DNA from 2 places in the Lysinibacillus sp. Ag94 genome. Region 2 is predicted to be linked to the other one. Evidence: a T-box and tRNA genes for the amino acid it is inferred to sense, from the RefSeq annotation. Region 2 holds a T-box; the other holds one or more tRNA genes.

Region 1 (8,784 bases), 810 kb from region 2:
GTTGCATCCTTCGTTAAAACGTAACCACCTACACGGCCAAGTTTAAATGCAAACTCCGGTGTTAATTCACTATTCGCGACGCCACGGACGCCATCTGTTCCAAAATATTTACCCATTTTAATTATTCTCTCCTTCAATGCAAGACGGCGGTCATGCTTGTCTATGCTGACAACTAGACCACTCGTCTGCTTACTTTTGGAAAAGTCTATTTTCGTTCATTCACTGGTAACTAGTAATTATGCCCCTATGTAATTTATCTGGGCTTATAAATAGGCACAGATAAATTTTAGCATAAGGTATTTTGATTTTAGCCTAAGTAACTTCTTCCCGTTAAAGAATACCTTTACGGATAGAGAACGAAATCTCTACTGAATCAAAATAAAATTATAGTCAGTTATTGTTTAAGAATCAACATCTTCTTCTGTTTTATCAGTAGGCGGTGGCGTACTGTTATCAGAAGGAGTGCTAGTGTCCTCTGAAGGTGGCGAAGGAGTAGGTGTAGGAGCAGGAGGGGTAGTCGTTGTTGTCGTTGTTGTTTTTTCCTGCTCTACCTTCGTAACATCTGCCTTCACTTTAATTTTTGAGTCAGATATTTTTGTCACACCTTCTGGCAATTTCACTTCAAATTCATAAGTTTTTGATTCCGTAATTTTTGATAAATCAACCTCTAATGGTATTGCGGTTAAAGTATCTATCATAGATTTTCTACCGTATACTCTCACCTTTGTAGGACTAATTGTTAGTTGGTTGACAGTAATACCATTCTCCGCTTTTCCTATTTCCTTCAGCACAACAGGCAACTCTCTACTGTAAGCTCCAATATCTACTTCTACCTTCACAGTTTCTGGTTCAATCGTCACGTCTAACTTATTTAAATCACGATCTAGTACTTTCACTGCCGCTACTTGTGAGAACGGTTCTTTCAAGCCTCGTTCACCCGTTACAGTAGCTTTTACATAGCTAATATTTTCAATTGCACTTTTGGCACCTGTAATATACACCGTAGCTGGATTAGCACTCATGCCATTTAAAATATATCCTTCTTCAAGTAAACGAGTATTTAGCTCAGGGTCAACACGAAACTCTTGTGTGACCTTTTCCTCAATGTTAACCTTTACAATCGCAGGGTCTAATGTAACTTGCAACTTCTCCGAAATATTTTCGTATTGTAGTCGAACATTATGCTCACCTATGAGTAATTTACTCAAATCTGCAAATACAGAAAAATCCTTCGACGCTTGAGCCTGTAAAACGAGTGTCATCGGACCTTTTATCGTAACATCTACTGTCTTTGGTATCCCTGTTACAATGAGGTTCTTATCGTCATAAAAAACATCTACTGGTACATCTCGGATTACCGCTGTTTGCTCACTCATTATTGTTTTATTTGAGGGAGATAATTCAGCACGGACGGAGAAAAATAACAATAAGGCTAAAATTAGCGCAACAATTCGTAACACCCAAGGGCTATCCATCATTTTATCCATTCTTTTTCCCCCTCCAAGTTAACTTAGAGGCTGCATTTGATTCCTGTGCTGATCCGAACCACATTTTACGTAACAGTCCCTCGAATTCTTCTAAAGAAAGATTTCGATGTAGATTACCATTCAGTGTAATACTAATGGCACCGGTTTCCTCTGATACGACAATAGTAATGGCATCTGTCACTTCACTTAAGCCAAGTGCAGCACGGTGACGTGTCCCAAGCTCTTTTGAGATAAATGGACTCTCAGAAAGCGGTAAATAACAAGCCGCTGCCGATATTTTATCTTTTTGCATGATAACCGCTCCATCATGTAACGGTGTATTAGGTATAAAAATGTTGATCAGTAATTCAGATGAAATCTCAGCATTTAGACCTATACCTGTTTCGATATATTCATTTAGACCTGTTTCTTTTTCAATAGAAATTAACGCCCCTATACGACGTTTGGCCATATAACTAACAGATTTCTTCATTGCCTCAATAAGCCTTGTTTGTTCTTCTTCAACTTGACTAATCGAACGTTGGAACAACTTCCCTCTACCAATTTGTTCAAGACCACGTCTTATTTCAGGTTGGAAAATGATAATAATCGCCAAGAAACCGAATTCGATAACTTGTTTTAACATCCAACCTAACGTCTCTAACCCAAAAAAGTCCGTAGCAAGGCGCGCAATAATAATGACGAAAATGCCTTTTAATAATTGGACAGCCTTTGTACCTTTAATGAGGGTTAAAATTTTATAAATAACGTACCATACGAGCAGTACATCTAATAAGTTAATAAAAATATTCACAGGTGTTAAATTAGCGAAATGTTCGATAATTTGCACGTGGCATCCCCCACTTTTCATTGCGAATCCATACACATTTAAGTATAGCACATTCTTATCAAATGTAACTTTTTTCAAATAAAAAGTCTACTCAAAAGAGTAGACCTTTCAGCCTCTCACGTGCACTATCTATTAGGACGTATAGAGTGTTATTTAGTTGCTTGTTTCTCCTCGAATGTTACAGCAGACTTCACTGAATTTTTAATTGTATACCACAGCCATTCGAATACTTCGTCAATTTCTTCTATTTTTCCCGAAACAACTGCCGAAGATGCCATATACTGCCCGTTAATAACAGTGACATTGCCATCCACTTCACCCTCAACAATTAAATCACCATTTTTAACAATAATGTCGCCTTTTACAACTTCACCCTTCGGCACAATAACCGTTTGGCCTTCAACAACTAGGTTTGGCTGTTTAGTCACGGAGAACTGTCGGTCATCCATAAAATTACCTAGTAAAGTTGCACTCATGAATAAACAAAAAACTGCTGCTGCCACAAAGAGTGGATGCCGACGAATCCACTTTTGCATCCCTACACGACTTTTAGGTTTCGGTAAACGAGCCATTACGGCTTCTTCAAAATGCGGAGGTGATGTAATGTGGGAAGCGCTCTTCACAAAGGCGATTGTTTCACTTAATTCCTGCATCAACTGTTTACAATCACTGCATGTATGCAAATGTCGTTTTAACTCTTGCTCATGCTCACGACTAATGTCACCATCTAAATAATCATGGATATAGTCTATTATATGCTCTGGACAAGTATTCATGACGCTTCCCCTCCTACAGATTGTTTAATTGCTTTCGTAATGCTTCACGTCCGCGGTGAATCCTCGTTTTCACCGTTCCAAGAGGCATATCTAAAATCTCGCTAATTTCCTGTAATGATAATTCTTCAATATATTTCAATACTATAACTGAACGGTACTTATCAGGCAAACGTCCAATTTCATATTGAATACGATCTTGCAGTTCCATTTGCTCTATCTGTTCTTCAGGTAGCTGGTCATCTGCTGCGATCTGTGAATACATATCAAGTCCTTCTGTACCAGCTACTTCTGCATCTAAATAGTAATCCGGCTTTTTCTTCCGGATACGGTCTATACAAAGGTTTGTCGCTATACGATAAAGCCACGTCGCAAATTTCCTTTTCTGATCAAAAGTATGCAAGTTCATATAGGCACGAACAAAAGCTTCTTGTGCAATGTCCTCAGATTCTTGCTTGTTCCCTAACATCCTATAGCATACTTGGTACAGTTTGTGCTGATAGAGACTCACAATATCTGCAAATGCGTTTTGATCACCTTTAAGCACTTGTTTAATTTTCTTGTTTACTAACGCATCCATTGTGTTTATTTCTCCACCTTTACAACTGTCTTATACTATACGACCTATCGATAAGAAAAGTTTCGTTTTATTATTAATTATAGCAAAAGATTTTTATACATTGTGGCAATAGACAATTTTTTGTTAAATTTCTTTAAACTAGTGTTTCGCCAAATAAAGAGCCCATTAATGCTACTGCAACATCGGCAGTTCTATTTTTCTCATCTAAAATTGGATTAACTTCAACAAATTCAGCAGATGTTAGCAAACCTGATTCCTGAAGCATTTCCATTGCCAAATGGCTTTCTCGATATGTAATACCACCAGCTACAGGAGTCCCAACCCCTGGCGTATAAAGTGGATCTAAACCGTCTAAATCAAGTGATAAATGCAAACCATCTACATTGCGCCCCCTTAAATATTCTAGAGCATCTTCCATGACACGCGTCATCCCAAGACGATCTATTTCATGCATTGTATATACTTTGATTCCTTGCTGGATAATTAATTCACGTTCTCCTGGATCTACAGAACGCGCTCCTATAATAATAACGTTTTCAGGTTTAATTTTCGGTACATTATTACGAATTTTCACTAACCGTTCATGACCAAGTCCAATGCTTATAGCTAATGGCATACCATGTATATTACCAGATGGCGTCGTTTCTGGAGTGTTTAAGTCAGCATGCGCATCAAACCAAATAACGCCTAAATTTTTATAATGCTCACCTAGCCCTGCAAGAGTGCCAATAGCGATACTATGGTCGCCACCAAGTACAAGCGGAAACTCCTTTTGTTCAATTGCTTCATTTACACTTTTCGCCAAAGACGTACTTACATCGATAACTTCCTCTAAATTAAGTAGCTGCTTATCAACAATAATGCCATCTTGTTTTTGACTAACACGTATATCCCCTTGATCATGTACTACATGTCCTATTGCCTCTAGGCGCTCTACAACGCCTGCGTAACGAATAGCACTCGGCCCCATATCTACCCCTCTGCGAGTTTGCCCATAATCTGTTGGTACACCAATAATAGAAACATTTAGTTTATTCATTTTTCCATACCCCCTTTAGATTGTAAGACTATTGTAAAGCCTGCATCCTCCTTGGCTCAACCTCGCAATTTTATGAATATTTATGCAATTAAAGAGAGTATAAAAAAATCTCCTGCTGTTTTCAGCAAGAGATTAGTATCTGTAGTTAATGTTACACTTTTTTTATTTATAAAAGTGAGCCATGAAGGACTCGAACCTTCGACCCTCTGATTAAAAGTCAGATGCTCTACCAACTGAGCTAATGGCTCAAAAAATAAAAATGGCTGGGGTACTAGGATTCGAACCTAGGCATGACGGAATCAAAATCCGTTGCCTTACCGCTTGGCTATACCCCAATCATTATAAAAAACTGGTGGAGGGGGACGGATTCGAACCGCCGAACCCTAAGGAGCGGATTTACAGTCCGCCGCGTTTAGCCACTTCGCTACCCCTCCGAAATAACACATATGGTGGAGGATGACGGGCTCGAACCGCCGACCCTCTGCTTGTAAGGCAGATGCTCTCCCAGCTGAGCTAATCCTCCATAGAAACAGGTGTTCATTTCTTTACAGTTTTTTATTTTATTTTTAAGCCTTTGCATTACTACAATGCTTTAAAAAATGGTGACCCCTACGGGATTCGAACCCGTGTTACCGCCGTGAAAGGGCGGTGTCTTAACCACTTGACCAAGGGGCCATTTTCAAATGTCTCAAACAAGACAAGTATTATGATAACATTTTTCGTCGTAAGATGCAATACTTTTTTGAAAAAATTTTATGTATACATCACCTTTAAAAATGAGCAAAAAAATGGCTCCGAAGGCAGGACTCGAACCTGCGACAACCTGATTAACAGTCAGGTGCTACTACCAACTGAGCTACTTCGGAACAATACTATTCAATTCGGTTTTTAAAACCTCTTAAGTACATTTATTATTATAGCAAGCATTATAAATTATGCAATACTTTTTGTGAAAATTTTTATATTTTTTGTCGAAGTCTTCCTATGCAGCAACAAGAAACGTAATAGTTCTCTATTAAATCTAATATTTCTATTTCATGTACAGAATATTCTTGCTGTATATTATTGCAATTGATAAAATAAAAATAGTTTTATGAATTTTCTATCAAATTTGATTAGGGGAGGAATGTTCATATGGTAACAAACGATTTAATTGCACCGGAATTTTATAATATTACAGAGGAATTGGAGAAATTTTCTCGTGATAGTGATCGCCAAGCAATACGGTGGCTAAATACTCAGCAGGAGCGTCAAACAATTTCCTATGTTGAACTTGTTCAAAAAATGAACCAATACGCGCACGCCTTTACGAAGAAGGGGCTTCAAAAAGGAGATCGCGTATTAGTTATTATTCCTCGTCTGCCTGAAGCTTATTTTGTCTTCCTTGGCTGTCTAAAGGCTGGGATTGTTCCTATTTCTTGTTCAGAAATGTTACGTGCAAGTGATTTAGAATATCGTATGGAACACTCTTCTGCAAGAGCAGTAATAGCCTATGAAGCGTTCACTAGTGAGGTAGATAGTATTACTTCTTCAGTGGAGGCTTTAAATAATAAATTGGTTATAGGCACTGCTACTGGTGATTGGACCTCTTTAGATGACTTAGCAAGTACTCAGCCAGATACATTTACAGCAGCTGCTACTAAAAGAGATGATATGGCATTTCTTTCTTATACATCTGGCACAACTGGCAAACCAAAAGGAGTTGTTCATTCACACGGATGGGGTTATGCACATATTAAAACGGCCGCTTCACAATGGCTTTGTGTACGTGAAGGTGACTTAGTTTGGGCTACAGCAGCTCCAGGGTGGCAAAAATGGATTTGGAGCCCATTTTTATCGACTATTATGCTGGGCGCTACTGCATTTGTATACCACGGAGGATTTGATGCAAAAACATATCTTAAACTGCTTCAAGAAGAAAAGGTTAATGTATTGTGCTGTACTCCAACGGAATATCGAATTATGGCGAAGATTGATAATTTAAAAGACTATAATTTATCTTCTCTACGCAGTGCTGTTTCAGCTGGTGAACCATTAAATCGACCAGTCATCGAAACATTTATGAAAAATTTCAATCTTAAAGTTCGTGATGGCTATGGACAAACAGAAAATACTTTATTAATCGGCACACTTGAAAATATAGATTTACGTCCAGGTTCAATGGGTGTTCCTACACCCGGCAATATTGTTCGTATTATAAATCATGAAGGCAACGAGGTACCGGTTGGAGAAGTTGGAGATATTGCAGTACACAAATCTTCTCCTGCTCTATTTAAGGAGTACTATCGTGAGCCTGAACGTACACAAGCTGCCTTCCGTGGAGATTGGTATATTACTGGAGACCAAGCCAAATGCGATGAAGACGGCTACTTCTGGTTTGAAGGTCGAGGAGATGACATCATTATTTCATCAGGCTATACAATTGGGCCATTTGAAGTAGAAGATGCTTTAAATAAACATGAAGCTGTACAAGAATGTGCTGTAGTCGCAGCTCCAGATGAAATTAGGGGACATATTGTTAAAGCCTTTGTCATCTTACGAGAAAGCTTCAGAGATCGTGATGAGGAAGTGTTAATAAAAGAACTCCAAGAGCACGTTAAAGCATTAACAGCGCCTTATAAATATCCTCGTAGTATTGTCTTTATCGATGAGCTACCAAAAACAACTTCTGGTAAGATTCGTCGTATAGAACTACGAGCAGCAACAACAACTGTATAAAATATAATAAAGAGACATTTTACCATTCACTTGGTTGAAATGTCTCCTTTATATATATTGCTAGTATTTAATTATTCTTTTGCATATAAAAAAAGCCACTACTGAGTTTATCAGCAGCGACTTTTTGCGCCTAGCGACGTCCTACTCTCACAGGGGGAATCCCCCAACTACCATCGGCGCTAAAGAGCTTAACTTCCGTGTTCGGTATGGGAACGGGTGTGACCTCTTTGCCATCATCACTAGACTATTTTCGGCTTTCAATATACATCGTATTTCTTCGTCAGCTTCTGTCGTTCAGTCAGTCACGTACTTGAGTACGCTCCTTCCTTCTCTCCATCGCTTCCTCGAACTACTCGTATCTTGAAACCCTTGAAAGATTGTTCTTTCAAAACTGGATAAACGGTGCATTGAATGTTTGTCTTTCAGTATTTCACCATGAAGTGAAATAGATTATTCGGTATTAGCCCCGGTTTCCCGGAGTTATCCCAAACTATAAGGTAGGTTGCCCACGTGTTACTCACCCGTCCGCCGCTAACGTCAAAGGAGCAAGCTCCTTCTCTGTTCGCTCGACTTGCATGTATTAGGCACGCCGCCAGCGTTCGTCCTGAGCCAGGATCAAACTCTCCATAAAAAGAAATTTGATTAGCTCAAATTGTTTTGCTGGCATCATGTTTGATGTCCAAAATTTTGTTTCATTCACTAACTCATGGTTAGTTACTAAAAACTTTATTGATTACGTTTTGCTTGTTCAGTTTTCAAGGTTCATTTTTTCATTTACTGCGTCACCTCTTGGCGACTTATACATAATAACATCGATTATTCATGAAAGTCAACACTATATCATAAGTTTTTTTAGGAACTTATTTTTTCATATCAATTATGCCTCGGCTAATTGCGTCCGGAATAGGCTTTATGCTTAGGTCTGCAAATGTTTTTTGTGCGAACGCGCAGTGCTAACGTAGCGTCAGCCACAGATGTCTTTTGTGCGAAAGTGTAGCGTCAGCAGCACCGATGCAGGTCAGTTAGCCGTTATCGCATGGATGCGACGTGACAAAGCTTTGGGTCAACACGATGTTCTTAGACATTTTCACAGGATGTGAAGTTTTTAGCTATAGTTCCTCTATTCCAGCGGATGTCTTTGCGTAGCGACAAGTACAGATGTTTGAACACCCGCTGGAAAGTAGCTGAGACCCGCATTCATCTCACCGCCCAGGAAACATTTGTAGCTGACGTTTCACTTTCGCTACGAAAACATTTGCTGAAAGAAGTTAAAAATATAGAAACGAGGTCGTTAAGATGGTTCGTAAAACGTTGATTTCACTGTTTTTAATCGTAATACTATTTATCTTTATAAAGCC
Region 2 (8,784 bases):
CACTATACCTATTAACGCAAATAGCCATCTATCTACAGGAAGTACACTGAAGATATCACTTTCTGATAGGAACACTAAAAAGTACGGAATATGCCACGCTCCCCAAACACCACCAACAATACAATATAACCGAAAATCACTTACTTTTAACGTTAAAAGTTTACTTGTCAAATACCCTCTCCAAACGGATTCCTCAAAAAAGTTTTTAATAAACTGAATCAGTAAACCACCAACGAAAACCGAAACTAGTGCATCTAAATTAAAATCCGAAAAATCCATCCAGCCAAATAGATAGCTTACTAACAAAACTATAGAAGTGACGCTAGGATAGGTTAGGAGAGAGACAATATACCATTTTATGTTACCTTTCAAATTAGGGAATAAGCCAATATCTCGCCAACCATCTCCCGCAAAGGCACGTAATAGTATAGTTGTCAGCAGCGGAAACACTAGCCAAATGCCCATTCCAAGCGTGTCACCTCTAGGCTGTTCAGGGATGAAGCGATCTACAAAAACACCAAGCCAACCACATAGCAAAACAACAACTATAAAAATTATTAAGTTGCGTTTTGTTTTCATTTTTCAATCCACCTCCCTGTTTTCAAGGATTGAAATAACCCACATCGTATTTGGACAAGGAGTTTCAGGATGCAGCGCAATGTATTGAGCGATTCCTTGAATAGAACACCAAAATGCTACGGCAAGGGCTTCAGCATTACCCTGTTTAATTTCACCTAGCATTTGCCCTTTCTCTATTAATGGAACACTCTTTCTTATTACTTTATCTGCCTCCATGAGCATTTCTTTTAAATCTTCCGACAAGGAATCAAGATGTTGTGCATTTTCCATTAGGACAAACATTTTTGCTGCAGACGGGTTTGTACGAATCATGTCAAACAACTCCTCAGCAGCGGCTGTAAAAATAGCTAATGGGGATTCATTCGTAAAACTAAAATCCATTTGAATCCTTTCACACCCTATACGAATAAGCTCTTCATAAAGCCTTTCCTTAGAGTCAAAATAATGAAAAAGCAACCCCATGCTCATATTAGCAGCTTTAGCAATATCAGCAACTTTCGTTTCACCATATCCCTTCCGAATAAACAAATCTAATGCAGATTGTAAAATCAATGCCCTTCGTTGTTCTTTTTGTTCATGTCTAATTGACATCACCCCCACCCCTTATTGAATATACTTTCATTGAAATAGTATTCAATAAAATGGCAATTATTCCTGCAAAGTGCCCAGAAAATAAAAACTTTAATAAGATTAATTAATATAGACCAATGAAAAAGGAATTCTTTTATCTTTACGGAAGTCTAAATAGGAAAGATTAAAAATTCAAAGGAGGAAATATTGGGGTTTCTGAACTTACTGTGCTATGATTTTTTCCCTAGAAAAGCATTAAAGCGTCCAATTAAGCTATTTGGTTCGGTTATAAGCAGGAGGTATATCTTTTAATAATCACAGCGGTTATCCTCCTATCAGTTCAGATTCAACGGCAATTTTCTATATGGCACATTATTCGGTAACTCTCGCATTATGGATTTCCTTAAACAATTTAAAAAGGAGGATCAAATAATTTTATATATTCCTGTAAATTATGACGATTTTATGTACTTTAAAATAGTAATTACACAATAAAAAACAACTTAATCACTACTATTACAGTAAAAACAAATTATCAATTATTTACTATTCTATTCTCCTTTAAAATAGAACACATTTCCAAAAAATATATTTTATTTTCATAGAAAAACAATTTTCGATCCTTTTTAAAATTAACACTTCTAGGCAATTCAACCTTCTGTCACCTCAAAATAAAGATAACTTTTTTGTAAAATAATAACACAATTAAAATTAACAATTTTAATAAAAATACGAGTTGAACTTTTACAAATAATAGAATACTATGAATTTCGAAAGGTGGTTCGCCATCATTCAAGCAATAACAATTTTTTTAAAGGGGTTGGAAATATGTCAGACGTTCTAAAGCAATTTGTTATGCCGAAAACAAACTTATTTGGACCTGGAGCAATTCAAGAAGTTGGTAAACGCTTAAATGATTTAGAAGTGAAAAAGACATTAATCGTAACAGATGAGGGCTTACACAAACTAGGTCTCTCTGAACAAATTGCTAACATCATTATAGCTGCTGGAATTGATGTAGCAATTTTCCCGAAAGCAGAACCAAATCCAACAGATCAAAACATTGAAGATGGGATTACAGTGTATCACGCTGAAAACTGTGACTCGATCGTTTCTCTTGGAGGAGGTAGCGCACACGATGCAGCGAAAGGTATCGGACTTATTGCTTCGAATGGTGGACGCATTCATGATTACGAGGGCGTTGACAAATCACAAAACCCATTAGTGCCATTAATCGCTATTAACACAACTGCTGGTACAGCAAGTGAAATGACTCGCTTCACGATTATCACGGATACAGCTCGTAAAGTGAAGATGGCTATTGTGGACAAACATGTTACACCACTACTATCAATTAATGACCCAGAGCTAATGATTGGCTTACCTCCTGCTCTAACAGCGGCAACCGGTTTAGATGCATTAACACATGCAATCGAATCATTTGTATCGACAAACGCAACACCAATTACTGACGCTTGCGCTGAAAAGGTACTTCAGTTAGTTCCTGAATATTTACCACGTGCCTACGCAAACGGTGCTGATTTAGAAGCACGTGAACAAATGGTTTACGCACAATTTTTAGCAGGCATGGCGTTTAATAACGCTTCACTTGGCTACGTACATGCAATTGCTCATCAATTAGGCGGCTTCTATAATCTACCACATGGTGTATGTAATGCTATTTTATTGCCTCATGTTTGCCGCTTTAACTTAACAGCACGTACTGAGCGTTTTGCAAAAATTGCTGAATTGTTAGGTGAAAACGTTGAAGGATTAAGTAAACGTGATGCTGCGGAGAAGGCAATTGTAGCAATCGAAAAACTTTCTAGCGATTTGAACATTCCAAGTGGCTTCCGCGAACTAGGTGCGAAGGATGAGGATATTGAAATCTTAGCGAAAAATGCAATGTTAGATGTATGTGCTGCAACAAACCCACGTAAAGCTATTTTAGAAGACATTAAACAAATTATTACAAATGCGATGGGCCCTGTAGCGAAAGAAGAAGAATCACTCGAAGCTATCGCACTTTCTTAATAAGTAATCAGAAGGTATGTCTCTTGGCATGCCTTTTTTTATTGAGAAAAACATTCTGTCATTGTATGTGATTCCAACACTAGCTATACTTTTCTTAAAAAGAATTGGAGATAAGAAGATGCGTTTAATATCAATTTGTCCTAGTAATACCGAGCTTGTTGCTTATTTAGGCCTGACTGATCAGCTTGTTGGAGTCGATGATTTTTCGGATTGGCCATTATCAGTTAAAAACTTACCTCAGCTTGGCCCAGATTTATCAATCGATATGGATGCATTAGAGGCGTTGCAGCCTGATCTTGTACTCGCATCCTTAAGTGTCCCTGGAATGGAAAAAAATATTGAAGCGTTACAAGCTAGAAATATTCCCCATATTGTTTTTAATGCTAATTCATTAGAGGAAATCGCACAGGATCTCCATACTTTAGGTAAAGCCTGTGGAGCGGAAGGACGTGCACAAGAAATTTCTGAGGAATATTTACAATGTATCGATTGTCTTCGCACAGTTGCTCAAACGATTCCTAAAAAACCAACCCTCTATTGGGAGTGGTGGCCAAACCCTATCTTTACACCAGGTAACATAAATTGGCTAACTGAAATAAGTGCCATTGCTGGTGGGCAAAATCTGTTTCAAGATGTAGAACTAGCAAGCGTGCAAACTGATTGGACTGATGTTGTAAGGCGCGACCCAGACTATATTATGATGGCTTGGGTAGGGGTTGCATTTGAGCGGATTCAACCGGCTAATTTATTAAAGCGTGCACAAGTGCAGGAGCTTCAAGCCGTTAAAATGAAACGGCTTCACGTAATGGAGGAATGGCTTTATTGTCGCCCATCACCACGCCTCATAGAGGGTGCATTAAAGCTAGCGAATATGCTCCACCCCGAAGAATATAAGCACGTAAAGCTTCCTAGTTTTTTAGATAGCTAAAAGAAATAATCAAGGAGGTCTTTGTTAATATTGTTCACTTTAAATAGAGTGTTTTCCGTTCCAGGCTACCCGCTTTGGCTCATCTGACGCCCCAGGAAAGCACCGGAAATCACCCCCTCGTTTTGCAGAAGAGCCACATAAAGAAACATCCCCTCAAATTTCGAGGGGATGTTTGACATGTTTGTTCGAATTAAACAAACTTCACCATATGGTATTTTTTCTTGCCGCGACGAACAATACTGAATGCATCTTCTAAACGATCTTTGCCGTCGATTACATATTCTAATGCAGTGACTTTTTCACCATTCACGCTAATCGCACCATTTGTTACGTCTTCACGAGCTTGACGTTTGGAAGGTGAAATACCCGCTTCCACTAATAATTCCACAATGTTTTTATCTTCTTTAGTCAATTCAATAGAAGGAACATCTTTAAACGCATCCTTCATTTCATCAGCAGAAAGTGCTTTTAAGTCTCCAGAGAATAAAGCAGCTGTAATGCGGATTGCTTGGTCTAAAGCTTCTTGACCATGAATTAAGCGAGTCATTTCTTCGGCTAGTGCTTTTTGCGCCTTACGTAAATGTGGTTCCTCTTCTACAGATACTGCTAAAGCTTCAATTTCTTCACGAGAAAGGAATGTGAAGATTTTTAAGTATTTTACAACGTCAGCATCTGCAGCATTAATCCAGAATTGGTAGAACTCGTATGGAGAAGTTTTCTTACTATCTAACCATACAGCACCACCTGCTGTTTTACCAAATTTCGTACCGTCTGCTTTTGTTACTAAAGGAATTGTTATACCAAAAGCTTTCGTTTCTTCCTCATGTGTTTTACGAATAACTTCTAAACCTGTTGTAATATTCCCCCACTGGTCAGAGCCACCTACTTGAATACGACAGTTGTAATGATTGTATAAATGATTGTAATCAATACCTTGAATTAAAGTATACGCAAACTCAGTAAATGAAATCCCTGTATCAAGGCGTGATGCAATCGTATCCTTAGCTAACATGTAATTCACGTTAATTAATTTCCCATAATCACGTAAAAACTCAATCGTATTTATATTGCCAATCCAGTCACGGTTATTCACTAATTGTGCACCATTACCATCTTCTGCAAAGTCAAAAATACGCTCTAATTGACTACGGATACCTTGAACATTTTTATCAATTTGCTCAACAGTTTGTAATTGGCGTTCTTCCGAGCGACCAGATGGATCGCCAATCATACCAGTCGCACCACCTACTAATAAAATCGGACGGTGCCCTGCTTTTTGGAATCGACGTAGCGTTAAAAGAGGCACAATATGCCCAATGTGCATAGAATCCGCAGTTGGATCAACACCACAGTATAAAGAAACAGATTGATCATCTAATAATTTTTTCATACCTTCAGCATCAGTTTGTTGGTATAACAATCCGCGCCATTCTAAGTCTTGTAATAATTCGTTCGTCATTTTTATTCCTCCTAAGTGTTTAATATGTTGTGTAGGGAGAATTATTTTAGAAACAAAAAAGTCCCTACACGCAAAACATTGCATGCAGGGACGTTAATAACTAACGCGGTACCACCCGGCTTGAAGATGTCATCCATCTTCCTCTTCATTCAACCGCCTTTATCGCAGGCGCGCACGTCTAAGCTCCAAGCACGTAATTCGTCTCTACATTATGACCAGCTTTCACCAACCGCTGGCTCTCTAAACAGGGAATATAGACACTACTGCAAGCTCTTCATCACTAGAAAACTATAAGCATTATTCTATACGATTCTTTTTCATTGTCAATAACTATGTTCGACCTAAATCAATATGTGCTATAATAGACAAGATTTTAGGAGGTCGATACATTGAAAGATTGGATTGAGAAAATCAATGCAAAGATCGATGAATTAATTCAACAAAAATGGATGAAGAAATTACGTATTTCAGGAAGTGTTACCTGGAACTTATTTTTACTATTTTTAGTCTTTGCATTGGTAGGTACTGTATTTGCCGGGTCAGTTGGCGCTGGCTATTTTGCGTCACTTGTAAAAGAAGAGCCACTACGCTCAAAGCAAGAATTACGAAATGAAATTTTCAACTACGATTCAACGAGTGAGATTTATTTTGCCAATGATATTTATATCGGAAAATTACGTACAGATTTAGACCGTCGGGCAACAACATTAAACAATATCGCACCTGATGTTATTAATGCGGTATTAGCGACAGAGGACGAGTATTTCCGTGAACATAACGGAATAGTTCCGAAAGCTGTCATCCGCGGGCTACTTCAAGACGTCACAAACTCTTCCACTCAAACTGGTGGTTCTACACTAACACAACAACTTATAAAAAACCAAGTATTAACAAACGAAGTATCTTATGAGCGAAAAGCAAAAGAACTTTTACTTGCTATGCGTTTAGAGCACTTTATGAAAAAGGAAGAAATTTTAGAGGCCTATTTAAACATAATTCCTTACGGTCGTAACTCTTCCGGTCGAAACATTGCAGGGGTTGAAACAGCTGCTGAAGGTATTTTCAATGTAAAAGCAAAGGATTTAACGCTTCCTCAAGCAGCGTATATAGCTGGAATTCCTCAAGCACCTTTTACTTACACACCTTTTACGAATACGGGTGCACTTAAAAGTAAAGAAGCTCTTCAACAGGGTATTGACCGTATGAAAACTGTACTTTATCGCATGAAAGACGCAGGTTACATTAACGAAGCTCAATATAAAGAAGCACTCGCTTATGATATTACCGCTGACTTCCGTTCACCAGAGATGCGCACAGAGGATCGCTACCCATGGCTAACATATGAGCTCGAAAGTCGCGCGACAGAAATTATTGCTGAAAAACTAGCGGTAGCAGATGGTATTGATCCAGAACGCTTAAAAAATGAAAAAAAATTAAAAGATAAGTATACGATCCTAGCAGATCGTGATGTCCGTTCAAAAGGTTATCGCATCTATTCAACTATAAATAAGGATATGTACGATGCGATGCAAAAAGCAGCGGAAAACTTCAAAAATTACGGTCATACATACACCGTTAAAGACAAGGATCCTGCAACAGGTGAAGCAGTGGAAACTGAAATGCCCGTACAGGTCGGCAGTATTTTAATTGAAAATAATACTGGACGTATTTTAAGCTTTGTCGGTGGTCGTGACTTTGAATTAAAAAATTATAATTATGCTACACAGGCAAAACGCTCAAATGGCTCAACAATGAAGCCATTACTCGTATATGCACCTGCAATAGAATACGGTGTAATCGGTGCAGGTAGCCCATTAGTCGACGTAAAATTCTCTGTTGGCAGTTGGAGTCCGAGCAACTATATTAGTAACGATGAACGAGGACTTATACCTGCACGTGAAGCTTTAGCTAGTTCACAAAACTTATCTGCTTTACGTCTATATTATGATATTCTTAACAGACGTCCTGCCGATTATTTAGTAAAAATGGGGATCTCAACTTTACAACCTGATGACTTTACAAACCTTGCAGCTGGGATTGGGGGAGTAAAGGATGGTATTACAGTTGAAGAGAACACCAATGCCTATGCAACATTCGCAAACGGCGGTCAATTCATTGACGCTTATATGATTGATAGAATTGAAGACCAAAATGGAAATATCATATATAAACATGAAGTTAAACCTGAACAAGTGTTTAGTCCTGAAACTTCTTATATCGTTACAGATATGTTACGAGATGTGTTAACACAAGGAACAGGTACAGTTGCAAGAAATTCACTTAAATTCTCTGCTGACTTTGCTGCTAAGACAGGTACTTCGCAAAATTATAAAGACGTTTGGCTAGTTGGCTATAACCCGAATGTTTCTCTTGGTGTATGGATGGGTTATGATAACAATCAATCACTGTATACATTTAATAATACGTATCAACAGCCTAGTGTGCGAATTAACAAGCTATGGGGATCATTAATGAATTCTGTGTATGATGTCGATCCACAATTAATCTCCCCTAAAACTAGATTTAAGCAACCGAAAAACGTTGTCACTGCATCATTCTGTGGTATTTCTGGTTTAGCGCCATCAGCAGCATGTGCTAATGCTGGTCTCGTACGCTCTGATTTGTTTAACGCGAAAGTATTTTTACCTTCGCAGCCAGATGATAGCTTAGCTTCCTCAAAGGTTGTGACGATTAAAGGTAAAACGTATAATGCACTCCCTAACACACCACCAGAATTTGTAAAACCAGGTGGCGCAGGTATTAATCAAGCATTTATTAAACGAATGTTAGGCAGACTTGGCGGTAACCCAGCAAGCCTATTACCAAAAAATTCGACATTATCGAATTCATCGGTATCAGCTGTTGATTTCCCAGCAGATCACAATTCGCCAGCAGCAGTAACCGCTTCAGTTAATGGCAATACATTATCTTGGACTGGCTCTTCAAATGATGTTGTCGGTTATCGAATATATAAAGTAACAAACGGTGGTAAAACACTTGTCGGATCAGTGCTTGAGTCATCACAAAGTATGACAGTAGCAAGTGGTCAAGCCTATGTTGTTGTCGCTGTCGATATTACAGGTTTAACTTCAGCGCAATCTAATGTCGTTTCTACTGGTGGTAGTGCGAATGAAAACCAGCCTGAAAAAGACAAGGAAGAAAAAGATCCCTCAACGACCCCACCTACTAACGGTAATGACCCGAACCAAAATGG

What was found. A T-box is a leader RNA that pairs with one kind of tRNA and senses whether it is charged. The one in region 2 lies ahead of tyrS (tyrosine--tRNA ligase), so its partner is inferred to be a tRNA-Tyr.
Region 1: it encodes a tRNA-Tyr, which carries the amino acid that the T-box ahead of tyrS (tyrosine--tRNA ligase) is inferred to sense. The anticodon was not compared.

What each region holds. Positions count from the first base shown of each region.
Region 1 is NZ_CP096780.1:4,448,658-4,457,441, forward strand. It holds gene glmM (phosphoglucosamine mutase) at 1-116, opposite strand, end outside; gene MY533_RS21055 (CdaR family protein) at 402-1,487, opposite strand; gene cdaA (diadenylate cyclase CdaA) at 1,480-2,316, opposite strand; gene MY533_RS21065 (anti-sigma factor family protein) at 2,466-3,092, opposite strand; gene sigW (RNA polymerase sigma factor SigW) at 3,106-3,669, opposite strand; gene rocF (arginase) at 3,803-4,708, opposite strand; tRNA gene MY533_RS21080 (tRNA-Lys) at 4,884-4,956, opposite strand; tRNA gene MY533_RS21085 (tRNA-Gln) at 4,969-5,043, opposite strand; tRNA gene MY533_RS21090 (tRNA-Tyr) at 5,059-5,142, opposite strand; tRNA gene MY533_RS21095 (tRNA-Val) at 5,156-5,231, opposite strand; tRNA gene MY533_RS21100 (tRNA-Glu) at 5,309-5,383, opposite strand; tRNA gene MY533_RS21105 (tRNA-Asn) at 5,498-5,574, opposite strand; gene mbcS (acyl-CoA synthetase MbcS) at 5,843-7,426, shown strand; rRNA gene rrf (5S ribosomal RNA) at 7,555-7,670, opposite strand; gene MY533_RS21120 (hypothetical protein) at 8,723-8,784, shown strand, end outside.
Region 2 is NZ_CP096780.1:3,636,082-3,644,865, forward strand. It holds gene MY533_RS17000 (CPBP family intramembrane glutamic endopeptidase) at 1-579, opposite strand, end outside; gene MY533_RS17005 (TetR/AcrR family transcriptional regulator) at 583-1,170, opposite strand; gene MY533_RS17010 (iron-containing alcohol dehydrogenase) at 1,978-3,183, shown strand; gene MY533_RS17015 (cobalamin-binding protein) at 3,302-4,111, shown strand; gene tyrS (tyrosine--tRNA ligase) at 4,302-5,570, opposite strand; T-box leader at 5,654-5,857, opposite strand; gene MY533_RS17025 (transglycosylase domain-containing protein) at 5,960-8,784, shown strand, end outside.